2 regions of the Rhodococcus sp. PSi06 genome follow, and region 1 is predicted to be linked to the other one. Evidence: riboswitches for the same ligand, from Rfam matches in the RefSeq annotation. Region 1 holds a riboswitch; the other holds the start of a gene.
The links. Region 1 has a riboswitch for thiamine pyrophosphate ahead of ACFI9K_RS20430 (3-oxoacyl-ACP reductase). Riboswitches for the same ligand answer to the same signal wherever they lie in the genome.
Positions count from the first base shown of each region.

Region 2: linked by a shared signal. The riboswitch ahead of ACFI9K_RS23945 (TenA family protein) and the one ahead of ACFI9K_RS20430 (3-oxoacyl-ACP reductase) in region 1 are both predicted to bind thiamine pyrophosphate.

Region 1 is NZ_JBHNYO010000016.1:105,855-113,574, reverse strand. Features, by position in the region: gene ACFI9K_RS20460 (helicase-related protein) at 1-64, opposite strand, end outside; gene ACFI9K_RS20455 (type 1 glutamine amidotransferase) at 113-826, shown strand; gene ACFI9K_RS20450 (alpha-hydroxy-acid oxidizing protein) at 836-2,014, shown strand; gene ACFI9K_RS20445 (alpha-amylase family protein) at 2,014-3,309, shown strand; gene ACFI9K_RS20440 (MFS transporter) at 3,349-4,605, opposite strand; gene ACFI9K_RS20435 (hypothetical protein) at 4,854-5,165, opposite strand; TPP riboswitch at 5,271-5,363, shown strand; gene ACFI9K_RS20430 (3-oxoacyl-ACP reductase) at 5,411-6,172, shown strand; gene ACFI9K_RS20425 (LLM class flavin-dependent oxidoreductase) at 6,174-7,442, shown strand; gene ACFI9K_RS20420 (alpha/beta fold hydrolase) at 7,455-7,720, opposite strand, start outside.
Region 2 is NZ_JBHNYO010000023.1:5,703-13,422, reverse strand. Features, by position in the region: gene ACFI9K_RS23965 (ATP-dependent DNA ligase) at 1-592, opposite strand, end outside; gene ACFI9K_RS23960 (carboxylesterase/lipase family protein) at 727-2,304, opposite strand; gene ACFI9K_RS23955 (hypothetical protein) at 2,403-3,050, shown strand; gene ACFI9K_RS23950 (sugar porter family MFS transporter) at 3,166-4,563, shown strand; TPP riboswitch at 4,625-4,724, shown strand; gene ACFI9K_RS23945 (TenA family protein) at 4,718-5,440, shown strand; gene ACFI9K_RS23940 (ABC transporter substrate-binding protein) at 5,437-6,450, shown strand; gene ACFI9K_RS23935 (ABC transporter permease) at 6,428-7,264, shown strand; gene ACFI9K_RS23930 (ABC transporter ATP-binding protein) at 7,257-7,720, shown strand, end outside.

The DNA.
Region 1 (7,720 bases):
TGCTCTGCCCGGCCTTGACGGTGCGGGCAGTGGTGGATCGGGCAGTGCGTCTACGAGGTGGCATCGGATCCAGTCTGTCGTACGGTGTGCACGAACACCGTAAAGGAGCCCTGTGACACTCACGAACGAACCGCGTGCAGTAGTGCTCGTCCACGATCAGGATCCAATCCTGGCGCGGCGCGATATCGGCACCCTCGCCGCCGAGTTACGCACCAGGGGTTTCCAGTTGGACGTGCATTCCTTCGACCACAGCCCCGACGTGGCACCGCCGCTGCTGTCCGACGCGCAGGTGATGGTGGTCATGGGCTCGCCCGACGCCGCCTACGACGACACGCTGCCCTGGCTTGCTCCGGAGATCGCGTATGTGCAGGAGGCGATCGATGCGCAGGTCCCGATTCTCGGTGTGTGTTTCGGCGGTCAGCTGCTCGCTCGCGTTCTCGGCGGATCGGTACGCAAGTCCGAGCAGCCCGAATACGGATTCGTCGACGTCGAGACCTCCGATCCCACGTTCATCGGACCGGGCCCGTGGATGGAGTTTCACGGCGACACCTTCGATGCGCCGCCTCAGGCCACCGTGATCGCCCGTAACCGGGCCGCGCAACAAGCGTTCGTTCTCGGCCCCCACCTCGGGTTGCAGTTCCATCCCGAGATCGACGTCGATACCTACGACGCATGGGCGGCTGCGTGGGACCGCGATGGTATCGAACACGAGGTGGATGTGGACGAGATCAGAAGAGACATCGCCGACGCGGAACTCGCAGCCCGGGCCCGATGCTCGACTCTGCTGGACGCCTTTCTCGCCCGATCGTCGGCGGTGCCCCGGTAGGGTCGAAAGATGACCGAGGCCAGGCCCAGCAACTTCAGCGATCACCAACTCGGCATCTATGCCGCCGGGATGTTCGCCCAGCAGACACCGCCGATCACGACCAACTTGGCGAGGTTGGTGGATCAGGCCGCAGAGAAGCTGTCGCCCGAGGCTCTGGGCTACATCGTGGCGAGCGCGGGCAGCGGATCGACGGCTCGGGCGAACCGGGCAGCGTTCGACAAGTGGGCCATCGCCCCGCGAATGCTGCGTAGTTCTGCCGCTCGTGATCACGCCTGCACTGTGCTCGGTACCGAGATGCCTGCTCCGTTGTTGATCGCACCGGTGGGAATTCAGACCCTTGCCCACCCCGAGGGCGAACTCGCGACCGTTCGAGCGGCTGCGGAACTCGGTGTGCCATACATACATTCGACTCAGGCCTCGCATTCGTTCGAGCAGATCGCCGAGGCGGGCGGCGATGCGCCGCGCTGGTACCAGCTCTACTGGCCGACGGACGAGTCGGTGTTGCTGAGCTTCCTGCAGCGTGCGAAGGACACCGGATTCACCACCTTGGTGGTAACTCTCGACACGACGCTGCTCGGATGGCGGCCCGCCGACCTGGACCGCGGCTACCTACCGTTCCTGGCGAACCTCGGCATCGAGAACTATCTGACCGACCCGGCGTTCCAGGCCGGGCTGGCCCAGCCGGTGGAGGAGAATCCCGTTGCCGCCGCGATGCATTGGGCGCAGATGTTCCCGAACCCGGGACTGTCGTGGAAGAACCTGTCTTTTCTGCGTGAGCACTGGGACGGTCCGATCGTGCTCAAGGGCATCTGCACCGTGGGCGACGCCCGAGAGGCCGTCGCTCACGGAGTCGACGGCATCGTGGTCTCCAACCACGGCGGACGTCAGATAGACGGTGCCAGGCCGTCTCTCGACGCGCTGCCGTCCATCGTCGATGCGGTCGGTGACGACCTGACGATTCTGTTCGACTCCGGGGTGCGCACCGGCGCGGACATGGCGAAGGCGCTGGCTCTCGGTGCCGACGCAGTTCTTCTGGGCCGACCGTTCCTGTATGGCCTCGCGCTCGGTGGGCAGGAGGGTGTTGCGCACGTATTACGTTGCCTGATTGCGGAATTCGATCTGGTGACCAGCTTGTCCGGTCACACCGGTGCTGCCGAACTGGGCCGCGACTCCATCATGGAGTCATGATGGAGTGGACGAAGCACGCTATCTGGTGGCACCTGTATCCGCTCGGTTTCACCGGCGCACCGGTACATGGTTGGGACGGTGAATCCCAGTCGGATCTGCACCGGCTGAGCAGAATCGAGAAGTGGCTCGACTACGCACTCGAACTCGGTGCTTCGGGCATCGCCCTCGGTCCGATCTTCGAGTCCGAGAAGCACGGCTACGACACCGTCGATTACTACCACGTCGACGGCAGGCTCGGCACCGACGAGGACATCGACTCGTTGATCTCCGCGGCCCACTCCCGCGGCCTGAAGGTGATGTTCGACGGCGTCTTCAACCATGTGGCGCAGAGCTTCCCGAAGTTCCGCGAGGCTTTGGCTCAGGGCCCGGAGTCCGAGGCTGCCGGGTGGTTTCACCTCGATTGGTCCGGAGACGAGCCGACGCACCGAAACTTCGAGGGTCACGACGAACTGGTGGCACTCAACCACGAGAGCCCGCATGTGCAGCAGTACGTCGTGGACGTGCTCTCGCACTGGCTCGAACGTGGCGTCGACGCCTGGCGGCTCGACGCGGCCTACGCGGTGTCGCCCCGGTTCTGGTCCGTGGTGTTGCCCAAGGTGCGGGAAAAGCATTCGGACGCATACTTTCTCGGCGAGGTCATCCACGGCGAATACGACCGAATCGTCTCTGCCTCCACACTGGATTCGGTCACCCAGTACGAACTGTGGAAGGCGATCTGGAGCGGCCTGAGCGAGCTCAATTTCTTCGAACTGTCGCATGCCCTCGAGCGGCACAACGGCTGGTTGGATGCCTTCGTACCCGCCACGTTCGTCGGAAACCACGACGTCAATCGCATCGCCAGCGTCATCGAAGACGAGCGACATCTGGTGCACGCGTTGGTGGTTCTGTTCACCGTCGGCGGGATGCCGATGATCTACTACGGCGACGAGCAGGCCTTCCGCGGCGTCAAGGAGGATCGGGTCGGTGGTGACGACGAGGTGCGTCCCGAGTACCCGGAGTCATCCGAGGACCTGGCTCCGTACGGTTGGCCGGTGTTCCATATCCACCAAGAACTCATCGGTGTCCGGCGGCGAAATCCGTGGTTGTACTCCGCACGCACCGAGACGCTCGAGCTCACGAACACCGCACTGCTCTACCGAGCCTTCGCCGACGACGAATCGATCACCGTGGCATTGAATCTCGGCGACGAGGCAGTTGGCTACGCAGTCGAGGGTGACGCCGTGATCGCCGGTGAGGCGAATCTCGATGGCGGACGGCTGAGCGTTCCGCCCCACGGTTGGGCCATCATCGGCTGAGGTAGTCGGAAGTCGAGAGTTCGTTGCGCTGGATGTCGATCATGGCTGTATCGACAAGCGTTGGTCCAGGCGATTCACAGCCCGAGAACGCATGAGAAGGATTGCGATCACAATTTCCATCACCCCGGCGGTTGCAAGCACCAGTCGCAGTGCCTGATCATGGGAAACTGCGCTGTGCGCAACGAGGAGCACGGGGATGAGGCCCCCCATGAACTGCGCGAAAGGGTAGAGCCCCTGACCCAGTAGTCGTCTTGCACCGAAAACAGCCCCTTGGACATCTGAATCGACGATGCCTTGCCAGAGCGATGTCAATGGAGAATTCGTGCTCTGCGTCGTCAGATTCCGGGCGAAAACGCAGAATGCTGCCGCTCCTGTGATGGAAGTGGCTGCAAGCGCCACGCGACCGAGGAGTCCGCCGAGCATCATCGACAGCGGGACAATTCGCGCTGACCGCGTCGATTTCATCACTGCCTTGATTGTCAAGGCACCTATCAATAGGCCTACGCCGCCCATCGCATTGGTTATGCCCAGGGTAAAAGATCCGCCGATGAGAATCAGCAATGCAGTTACGCTGGCGATCGCAATTCCATTGAAAAAGTTGAAGAACATGAAACTCAATTGGACCTGTCGAAGGTCGGCATCTGCCATGATTATTCGGATTCCGTCTCGGGCGCCTCGGAAAGGGCGTAACGACCTGACTCCACGAGGTCGAGATTCGCCGGCATCAGTGAGCAGAATTGCCATGACCGATATGCCGAACGAGACGGCATCGGCAACGAAGACCCAAAAGATTGGGACGCCCAGCGAGAACACAAGAGCTCCGAGCAAGGGCCCCGCGATCACTGGAGCCGATTCTATGACCGAATACGTCGCGTTCGCTCGGGTGCGATCTCCGAGTCGCTCGATGGATCCGATGACCACCTGAAACGTAATTGTCACGCATGCCGACACTGCACCATTGACCAACAGGACCGGTGCGATCGCTATCGGTGTGGACAGGGCTGCTGTCTGCGAAAGTCCAGCCATGGACATCGCCAGGATGGCGAGTATCGTGTTGCAGCTGATCAGCACAGACCGCCTCGCGAAGTGGTCCGAGATCGATCCGGCCATGGGGGCGAGATAGATCGTTCCGAACGTAATTGCGGCTTGAGCGATCGCAAGCTGCGCAGTGGACCCGGTTCGCGAAAATATCTCGAAGGTCAGCGCGAAAGTTGCGGCGGACGATCCAAGGATGGATACCAACTGGCCGGTGAAGAGAAGGAGAAAACGACTGTCTACCTGGATGATTCGTACCATCTACTCCGCCTGTGCAACTTCGCTCGGTGTTCGACGGAAATCTTTATGTACCTATTCGGGACTACGACCGCGACAACAAGTTAGCAGGAGACACGGCAACGCGCTACGGGTGGACACATCGGTTTCCGATACCGATCACGAGGCGTTGAATGCCGAGTAGACGAATGGCAGCGCAGAGGTCGTTTGTGGCCGGTGACGAGTACTCGAGGGACGGACGGGTAGCGTTCCGCCCCACGGCTGGGCAATCGTCAGCTGAGTGCCCTGGCCGCCTTCGCGCGATCGAAGAAGGCCAGCAGGTGTGTCAGTTGCTCATCGGTGACGGTGAGCTTCACTCGGTCGCCGTTGTAGTGGATCCCGCCGTCGGACGTCCGTAGACCCACGGTCACCGTGGTTCCGCGGCGCGCCGGCTTCGCGTCGACTCCGAGGTGGTCGACATGCCATCGGCACCGACCGCCCGACGCGACGGTCACCGCGGAGTCGAACACCTCGACCGTGCGGTGATCGAGAACGAAGATCACGTTCTCGTCGAGGCGATACTCCAGGTAGAGGCGTTCGGTCATGGCGGCACACTAACTTGTCATCGATCTATTAGGGCGTCTACCGGATGGGCTAGAGAGCCGTATCGACGGCAATGCAGCGCTACGACACCGCAGGTAGGTACAGTCGAACGCGACACGGGGTGCCCGACAGGGCTGAGATCACACCCGTCGAACCTGATCTGGTTAGGACCAGCGAAGGGAATGTCGTGACGTTCGGTATTCCTGTCTCTCGTGACGGTCCCGACCTCGAACGAGAGGCGAGGCGCATGAACCTAGACGAGCAGACAGTGTTGGTCACCGGGGGTGGGCGCGGACTGGGAGCCGCGATCGCCGCGGCGTTCGCCGGTCACGGCGCACGCGTCGTGATCGATTACCGGAACAGCAAAGATGCTGCCGAAGCGTTGGCGGACCAGCTCGGCGATCGTGCGTTCGCGGTTCAGGGCGATGTGACCGACGAGAGTGCGGTGGCCTCGGTGTTCGACTCTGCACGTGCACATTTCGGCACCTCGATCACCACAGTCGTCAACAACGCACTGGCTGACTTCTCGTTCGACGGTGATGCCCGACCGAAGGCCGACACGATCACCTGGGATCGGTTCGACGCTCAGCTGCGAGGCAGTGTCCGGGCGGCGTTGCTCACCACGCAGGCGGCGCTGCCGGGCATGCGAGACATAGGTTTCGGCCGAATCATCAACGTGGGCACCAACTTGTTCCAGAATCCGGTGGTGCCTTACCACGACTACACCGCGTCGAAGGCCGCCCTGCTCTCGCTGACCCGAACGTTGTCCGCGGACCTGGGTGCGGACAACATCACCGTCAACATGGTGTCGGGCGGCCTGCTGCGGACCACCGACGCCAGTGCAGCGACCCCGGCCGAGGTCTTCGACTTCATCGCCGCGTCTACTCCGCTGCAACGGGTCACCACGCCGGAGGAATTCGCTGATGCCCTGTTGTTCTTCGCCTCGCCGTGGGCGCGGTCGGTGACCGGTCAGAATCTCGTCGTCGACGGCGGCCTGGTCAAGAACTGACATGCATCTCAACGCGTTTCTGTACGGCTGCGGTCATCACAGTGCAGCGTGGCGGCACCCTGATTCACGGGTAGAGGATCTGGGCGACATCTCGTACTACGAGGAGCTTGCGCAACTCGCCGAACGGGGAAAGTTCGACGCGGTGTTCTTCGCCGACGGTCATTCTGTTCGTGACCCGGCGGGAGCGGGAACCTGGTTCCTCGAACCGATCACAGCGCTGTCTGCCATGGCCCGAGCGACCACCCACATCGGTCTGGTCACCACGGTGTCGTCGACCTTCTACACCCCGTTCCATGCCGCGCGAATGCTGGCGTCGTTGGACCACATCAGCGGCGGCCGCGCCGGCTGGAACGTCGTCACCTCCATGTTCGACGCCGAAGCGCGCAATCACGGAATGGATGCCATCCCGGCTCGCGAGGACCGCTACGGACGTGCGGCGGAGTTCGTCGATACTGCACTGGCGCTATGGGATTCGTGGGACGACGATGCCATGACGTTGGATCGAACCGGGATGTATGCAGACCCGGCCAAGGTGCATGCCATCGACCACGAGGGCACCCACTTTCGGGTGGACGGCCCGTTGACGGTACCGCGGTCGCCGCAGGGTAGGCCGGTTCTGTTCCAGGCGGGGGCGTCGGGGCCGGGTCGTGATCTCGCTGCCACGTACGCCGAGGCCATCTATGCCGTCGCCTACGATCTCGTTGCAGCGCAGAGCTATTACGAGGATATGAAGGGGCGCATCGCCCACGCGGGCCGCGACAGTGCAGCAGTGGGCATCATGCCGGGGTTGGTGACGTACATCGGATCGACGATGGACGAGGCGCATCGGAAGAAGGCCGAGCTGGACGTGTTGTTACCGACGGAGCAGTCCCTGGCGATGCTGTCGACGTTCACCGGGCAGGATTGTGCTGCTTGGGAACTCGATGAGCCGGTGCCGGCACTGCCACCCGCGTCCGAGTTCCCCGGACCGCAAGGCCGGTACGAGACCATCCTGCGCATCGTCGAGAAGGATCGCCCGACGGTGCGTGCGCTGCTGGGCACCCTCGCGGCCGGCGGCGGTCATGCGACGATGATCGGCACGCCGGAGTCCATCGCCGACGAAATGGAATCGTGGATGGGTCGCGGTGCCGACGGCTTCAACCTGATGTGCCCGCGCTACCCGGACTCACTGGCCGACTTCGTCGAGCACGTGGTCCCGATTCTGCAGCAGCGTGGCCTGTTTCGATCCGAATACACGTCGTCGACGCTACGGGGTCACCTGACCGGATGATCCGAGCCGGGTTCAGTCCAGCGAGTCGATGAATTCCCTTGTCAATCGGGAGATGTCGTCGGCATGCGAGATCGGTGACCAGTGCCCCGCCGGAATGTCGTTGCGCGTCAGGTTCTTCACCCACTTGCCGGTGTCCTCGTAGTGATAGGGCCGCACCGCGACGTCCTCGGTGTTGACGATGAGGTGCACCGGGATGTCGATGTACCGATCCCGCGGATTGGTCAGGATCGGAATGATGTTGGCGCGGTACAGCTTGGTGCCGTTGGTCGCGTCGGACC
Region 2 (7,720 bases), on a different contig from region 1:
CGCGAAGAGATTCGGCGGGCGAAGCCAACATCGGCCGCACCGGGCGTCCCACCTCGAGCCGGAACGCATCCAGCGCCTCGACCCCGCCGGTGATCGCGGCAACGGCGGTGGCGGGCAGGCGGCCCGAGAGCATGAATGCTCGACGCACCGGGGCCTGAGGAAGGTTCGTGGCGGCAGCGACAGCGTCGACCATTATTCCTTCGAGTGCCCCTTGACGGAGTTCACCGGTGACGAGCCTGATCAGGAACTGACGCTCCTCGGCGGTGCAGCGCGAGAACAGGTCCGTCAAGAGCGTGACGCGCCGAGCAGCCGATCCCGCTCCCGATGTCGACGCAACCTCGGAGATCGCGTCGTCGACCTCAGTGACCGTCGCCATGGAGACCTCGGCGGAAGTGACGTCCAGATCGGCGAGCGTGCGCCAGCCGACTCCGATCCGACCTTGCGGCAATTCCCCCGACAACCACGACACCGCGGGTTCGATGTCACCGGCCTCCGCCTCGGCGAGCAGCGCGCTCAGCTTTTCGATCTTGACCTTGCGCGAGCGCGTCGCGGCCACGGCACGGGAGGCTTCGACAATCCTGGACAACAACACTCACCGAACATAACCGCACCTGCCGACAGGTTGCTGACATCCAATTGTTACCGCTGGGACTCCTGTGCTTGTTGTTTCGGCTGTTACGTTCGATTCATGTCAGCGGAGTCCGTGCAAAATGCAAGGCGGATCTGTCAGCTGAAACCCAACACCCGGTCTCCCCAGGCAGCGCGCATGTCGCCGTCGGGATCGTCGACGAGGGTGTCGGAGGTGTCGATCACCAACGTCCAACGCGTTTTTTCGGTGTACGGAGCCCAATGCTTGGACGCGTCCAACGCGGCGGGCACGCCGTACCGCGCGAACGCGAGCCACCGGCGCTGGATTCGCGCCGCCACTGCCATCGCCGGCTTCCGGCCGCCGAGCCAGAACGTGGGGTCGCGGTTCAATGTCCCGAAATTGCCGAAGACGTACGGCAGTTCGGTCGCGTGTCCCGCTCCTACGCGAGCGGCCTTGAGCATCGGCGTCGCGTGATCGAATCGGTACATCCACGTCGGCGAATGCCTGCTGTGTGCGTCCGCGATCCACATGCTCGGCATGACGAAACCTGCATCACGAGACATGGCTTGTGCGCCGGCCGGCTTGTTCCTGTCCGGGTACGCCGCCATGATCTCGGCGAGTCGATGAGCCGGCAGATCGGCGTGGTCATGTGCGATCGCCCGGAACATCTCCGAGACGGTGTCGGAGGTGATGGGCATCAGTGGGGACTTCATGAATCGGAAGATCGACGGCTCATCGTGATTGGTGCCGATGATCAGTGGAATCTTGTGCGAGAGCCCCTTCTGGAACGCTGCTACCGGGTAACGCGGAACGACGTCTCCGTCCACGACCGGCGAAAGACCGAGTGTGCCTGGAACTCTCGTAGGAACTTCGTAGCAGAGCGTGTCCCCCGCAGTGACCAGTCTGCTGAAGTGCATTTCGAACAATTCGCCGATGTCGTCCCGGTCCACGCCCACCAGTTCCAAAAATCTCGACGCCACCGCGGCACCTCGGTCGGGGCCGTACACCGACGTCGCCGGAGCACTCTGCACGATCGCTTGCTGGAACAGCCCCTCTGCCTTCGGAGACGTCATCAACGTGGTGACCGAAGCGCCCCCGGAAGATTCACCGAACAGAGTGACTCGACCCGGGTCTCCGCCGAACGCGGCGATGCACTCGCGCACCCATTCGAGTGCTGCAATCTGATCTCGCAGTCCCAGGTTGGTCTCGAACGTGTGCTCGTCGGTGGAGAACGACGACAGGTCGAGGAAACCGAAAGCACCGAGGCGAAAATTGACGGTCACCACCACCACGTCGCCGTTCTCGCTCAGGTTTCTCCCGTCGTACACCCGCTGCGCGGACGATCCGAGCGAGTACGCGCCGCCGTGGATCCAGACGAGCACCGGGCGTTGCTCTCCATCGGGACGAGGCGCCCACACGTTGAGCGTGAGGCAGTCCTCGGAGATCGACAACGACGGATCGATGGGCACCGGACTGTCGCGCCCCTGTGGTGCCATCGCGCCGAATTCGAAACCGTCGAGCACTCCGGACCACGGCTGCGGAGGCCGTGGCGATCCGAACCTGAGCCTTCCGACCGGTGGTGTCGCGTAGGGAATACCCCTCCACGCCACGATCGGCGATGCGTCGGCAGCAACCGGATAGCCGAGAACGTCGCCGTACGGGGTAGCCACACACACGGTGCTGCCACCCGCGGCGGAGTCGGACGCGTTGCCCATCGGCCCTCCTGTTCGGTCGCTGCCCAACGTACCAACACCACCTCCGGGCCGATCGCCGTCACGTTCGGCGTCGACGCCCTCGAGCGAAGGAGTCGACGATGAAGAGAATGGGCTGTGCCGCAGCGGCGATCCTGACAGTCGGCCTACTGTCGGCGTGCGGTTCGGGTCAAGGCGACGGTCCGATGGCGACCGTCATCACCGACCGCCCTACCCCGATCAGTGCCCTACCGACCATACCTCGCAGTTCGCCCCCATCCACCCCTCCTTCCTCGATGCCGCCGCCGTCCACCACCACCACCGCAACACCGACGAATTCGGCAGCAGCTCAGGCCGATTCGAAGGACTACGCGGGCAAGGCACCTGGTTGGTACTACTTCTCGAGCCCCAGCGGGAAATTCGAATGCGGAATCGCCGTGCTGAACACCTCGATCGCCGGTTGCCACGGCTCGCTCCCCGATTCGGCACCGAAGGTTCCCGGAAGCGGCGCTTCGGGCACGGCTGTCGAACCCAATTCCGTCCAGCTGATCGCTGGATCACCAGCGAAGTTCGAGAGCCTCGGCGATCCCAAGTTCCATCGCTTCGACGGCCCTGCGGCCCCGCTACCGTACGGCGAGGTACTCACCATCCCCGGCAGTGGCTCCACCAACGGCTTGCAGTGCAGCGTCGACGAGAAAGCCGGAGTCACCTGTACCGATCAGGTCGGCCACGGTTTCACGGTCTCGGCCGAGGATTTCGACCTTCGCTGATGGCGTCGTTCGCGCAGCAAAGTACCAGGCGTAATGTCCGGAGACGGTACTACAATTGCCGTACGGTCTCCCCAGCGGCCGACGCCCACGCGCGCGGCCAGAAGGTGCGTTGCTCATGAATCAGACCTCGGACCACCACACAGCGAAGGTCATCGGCGTCAGCGTCGCCGCCGCTGTCGGCGGCTTCCTGTTCGGCTTCGACAGCTCGGTCATCAACGGTGCTGTCGACTCGATCGAAGATCACTTCTCGCTGGGCTCGTTCACCACCGGGTTCGTGGTGGCGATCGCATTGATCGGCTGCGCAGTGGGTGCATGGTTCGCCGGCAGCCTCGCGGATCGTTGGGGACGAAAGCGAGTGATGCTGCTCGGCTCGGCGCTGTTCATCATCTCCTCGGTGGGCTCCGGCTTTGCGTTCAGCGTCCCCGACCTCATGCTGTGGCGAGTGCTCGGCGGACTCGGCATCGGCATCGCGTCGGTGATCGCGCCGGCGTATATCGCCGAGATCGCTCCGGCCAAATGGCGCGGGTCGCTGGCCTCGCTCCAGCAATTGGCCATCACCATCGGCATTTTCGCTGCCCTGTTGTCCGACGCACTTCTTGCGGGGGCTGCAGACGGGGCGTCCAACGATCTGTGGTTCGGCGTCGAGGCATGGCGCTGGATGTTCCTCGTCGGCGTGATCCCTGCTTTCGTCTACGGAATCCTGGCCACCCTCATCCCGGAGTCACCTCGATATCTGGTGGGTCAGCACCTGGACGAGGAAGCCGCGAAGGTGCTCGCGAACATCACCGGCGAACTGCATCCCGACGAGCGTGTCCACGAGATCAGGCTGACGCTGCGCAAGGAATCTCGCTCGTCGTTCGCTGACATCCGCGGCCCGAAGTTCGGTCTGCAGCCCATCGTGTGGGTGGGTATCACGATGGCGGTCCTGCAACAACTGGTCGGCATCAATGCCATTTTCTACTACTCGACGACGCTGTGGCGGTCGGTCGGCTTCACCGAGGATCAGTCGTTCACAACCTCGGTGATCACTGCAGTGATCAACGTGGTGATGACGTTCGTGGCAATTCTGTTCGTCGACCGCATCGGTAGACGCAAATTGTTGATGGGCGGCTCGATCGGAATGTTCGTCGGACTCGTCATGGCCTCCGTCGCTTTCTCGCAGGCGACCGGCAGTGGTGACGAAGTCAGCCTGCCGGCTCCGTGGGGTGCCATCGCACTCGTCGGTGCCAATCTGTTCGTGATCTTCTTCGCCTCGACCTGGGGACCGATCATGTGGGTCATGCTCGGCGAGATGTTCCCCAACCGTATGCGCGCGATGGCACTGGGCATCGGAACGGCCGCGAACTGGATGGCCAACTTCGCTGTGACACTTGCATTCCCGCCTCTCACGTCTTCGGTGGGACTGTGGGCCATCTACGCCGGATTCGCGCTGTTCGCGGCGCTGTCCTTCATCTTCGTCAAGGCCAAGATTCGCGAGACCAAGGGCATGGAGCTCGAAGACATGCTGGGGTAGACCCGAACTACATGAAGGGGCAGTAGCGCCGGTACCGAGTGACCGGTGTTACTGTCGCTTTCGTTCTGACACGGGGTGTGTCCGCCGATGCGGATGCTGAGATCAAACCCGCCGAACCTGATGCAGGTAATACTGACGAAGGGATGTCAAGGCGATGACGCCTGTTGTATCTGCGGACCCGGTCCGCTTCACCGATCTCCTGTGGGATGCCTCCGAGGACATTCGACGCGAGATCGACAACCTGGAATTTCTTCGACTGCTCGGTGCCGGGACTCTTCCGCTCGACGCGTTCCGTCGATACCTCGAGCAGGACTCGCTGTATCTGAGCGGGTACGTGAAGTCGCTGTCCTTGTTGGCGGCACACGCACCGACTCCACTCGCCGGAGCCTTCTGGGCAAGCGCCGCCGCGAGCGCCATGGACGAGGCAGCGTCGCACGAGGCCATGCTGACCAGTGGTTCTCTCCCCGCGTCGACGGCCGCTCCGGAGCCCTCGCCGGCCTGCCTGGGCTACACGTCCTATCTGATCGCAACGGCTGCAACCGAGCCGTATCCGGTGGCTGCAGCGGCGGTGCTGCCGTGTTTCTGGATCTACGCCGATGTAGGCCGCTCACTCGCCGCAGCCGCGAAGACGGTGCTCGATCGCGACCCCGATCACCCCTATGCAACCTGGGTGGCCACTTACGACGCACCCGAATTCCATGCCATCGTCGACGCTGCGAAAGCGTTCGTGGACGATGCCGCCGAGGCGGCGACCGCAGATCAGCGCGAGCAGATGATCGATGCTTTCGTGGTCGCGTCGAGGTACGAATTGATGTTCTGGGACAGCGCCTTGCATCCGACTCCATGGCCGTTGACCAAGAGCGCGGTGTACGCATGAGAACCACTCGAATCGTGGCCGCGCTGGCAGCGGCAATGGTGGCGACCACCGGACTGGCAGGATGCGCGGAATCGACCGATTCCGACACCATCCGATTCGCCCTCGATTGGACCCCGAACACCAATCACACCGGCCTCTATGTTGCCGTACAAGAAGGATATTTCGCCGATGCCGGATTGAACGTGGAAATTCTGCCCTACAACAACACCGCGGCAGACACTCTTGTCGACGCCGGCAACGCCGAGTTCGGCATCAGCACACAGAGTTCGGGGGTCTTCGCCACCTCGGCGGGCGCACAGACGGTATCGGTTCTCGCACCACTGCAGAGTTGGGCGACGGGCATCGGAGTCCGCGCGGATCGCGACGACATCCCGAGCCCGAAGGCGCTCGACGGCAAGGTCTACGCCGGCTTCGGAGAATCCGGCGAGCAAGCCGGGTTGAAGAAAGTGATCGAGAACGACGGTGGCACAGGCGAATACGAGACCGTCGTTCTGGGAACCTCGGCGTACGAGGCGGTGTATTCGGGTACCGCGGACTTCACCGTCTCCTACCTCGCGTGGGAAGGCATCGAGGCCGAACACAACGGCACCCCGATGAAATACTTCGATTACACCGATTACGGATTCCCCGATGCCTATGCCCTGACGATCAGTGGCAACCAACCCTGGCTGTCCGCCCATCCGGACGAAGCGAAGAAGTTCGTGCAGGCTCTGCAACGCGGATATCAACTCGCTGCCGACGATCCCGACAGAGCTGCCCAGGATCTGATCGACGCGAACCCCGGAACCTTCACCGACGAGTCACTCGTGTTCGAGAGCCAGGAAATGCTCGCGGCGAAGTACATGAAGGACGCGTCCGGCGAGGTCGGGAGACAGAGCCTCGACAAGTGGACTGCGTACTCGAGGTTCCTGTACGAAAGCGGCGTACTGGCCGACCAGGACGGCGCGCCTCTGACGACGGAGCCCGACTGGTCGACCTACTTCACCAATGACTACCTCGGCGATCGATAAGCCGGTCACCGCTGAGCGAGACGCGTTCTCGTTCAGCGGAATCCGAGCCTCGATCCGCTGGGCGTGGCCCGCCCTCACCGTCGTCGCCGCCTTGATTGCGGCCTGGCAGGTCTACGTTCAGGTCAGCGGTATCCGTCCGCAGGTGCTGCCGTCGCCCGGCCGCGTCGTCGTACAAGGTTGGGCGCAGCGTGATGCGATCGTCGAGAACGCGGCGGCGACGCTACAGGTGACGCTCGTGGGATTCTCTGTCTCGCTGGCCCTCGCCTGGCTGCTGGCCGTTGCAGTCGATTTCTCGCCGTGGCTCCGGCGCGCCTTCGTACCGCTCTTCGTCGTCTCACAGACACTGCCGATCATTGCGATCGCACCCTTGCTGATCATCTGGTTCGGCTTCGGTTTGCTCCCCAAGGTTCTGGTGATCGCCCTGGCCACGTTCTTTCCGATGGCCATCGGACTCATCGAGGGCTTCGCGGCAGCCGATCGTGATGCGCGATCTCTACTCACCAGCATGGGGGCCTCACGCTGGCAACAATTTCGGTACGTCCGACTACCGTCGGCGCTCCCCCGGTTCTTCACCTCCCTGCGCATCGGGATCACCTACGCGGTCGTCGGAGCAATTTTCGCCGAATACGCCGGAGCCAGTGCGGGGCTCGGCATCTACATGAGCCAACAGAAGAACTCTTTCCGGACCGATCTGGTGCTCGCCGCGGTGGCTGTCACCGCTGTGATCAGTGTGATCCTCTTCGTCTCGACGTTCGTGGTGGAGCGATTGGTTGCTCCGTGGGCACGACACGGTTCGGCGGCACTGCATGTCTGATCCCGCCGACTCGGACAACTGCATCGACGTACGCGACCTCTCGAAATCGTTCGGCGGCACACCCGTCCTCGACGGCGTTTCGTTCGGTGTGAAGCCCGGTGAATTCGTCTCGATCATCGGACCCAGTGGATCGGGCAAGAGCACGGTGTTCAACATGCTTGCCCAACTCGACCGACCCGACTCCGGCACAGTTCGCGTACCCCCGTGCGCGTACATGCCCCAGAAGGATCTTCTGTTTCCGTGGAGATCGGTACTGGACAACACCACGCTCGGACTGGAAGTGCAGGGTGTGGCAAAGAAAGAAGCCCGGGCGCGGGCGCAGGAGTTGTTTCCGGTGTTCGGCCTCGACGGGTACGAGTCGGCCAGGCCGTCCGAGCTTTCCGGCGGCATGCGCCAGCGAGCAGCGTTGCTGCGCACGGTGGTGCAGGGTCGGTCGGTGCTGCTGCTCGACGAGCC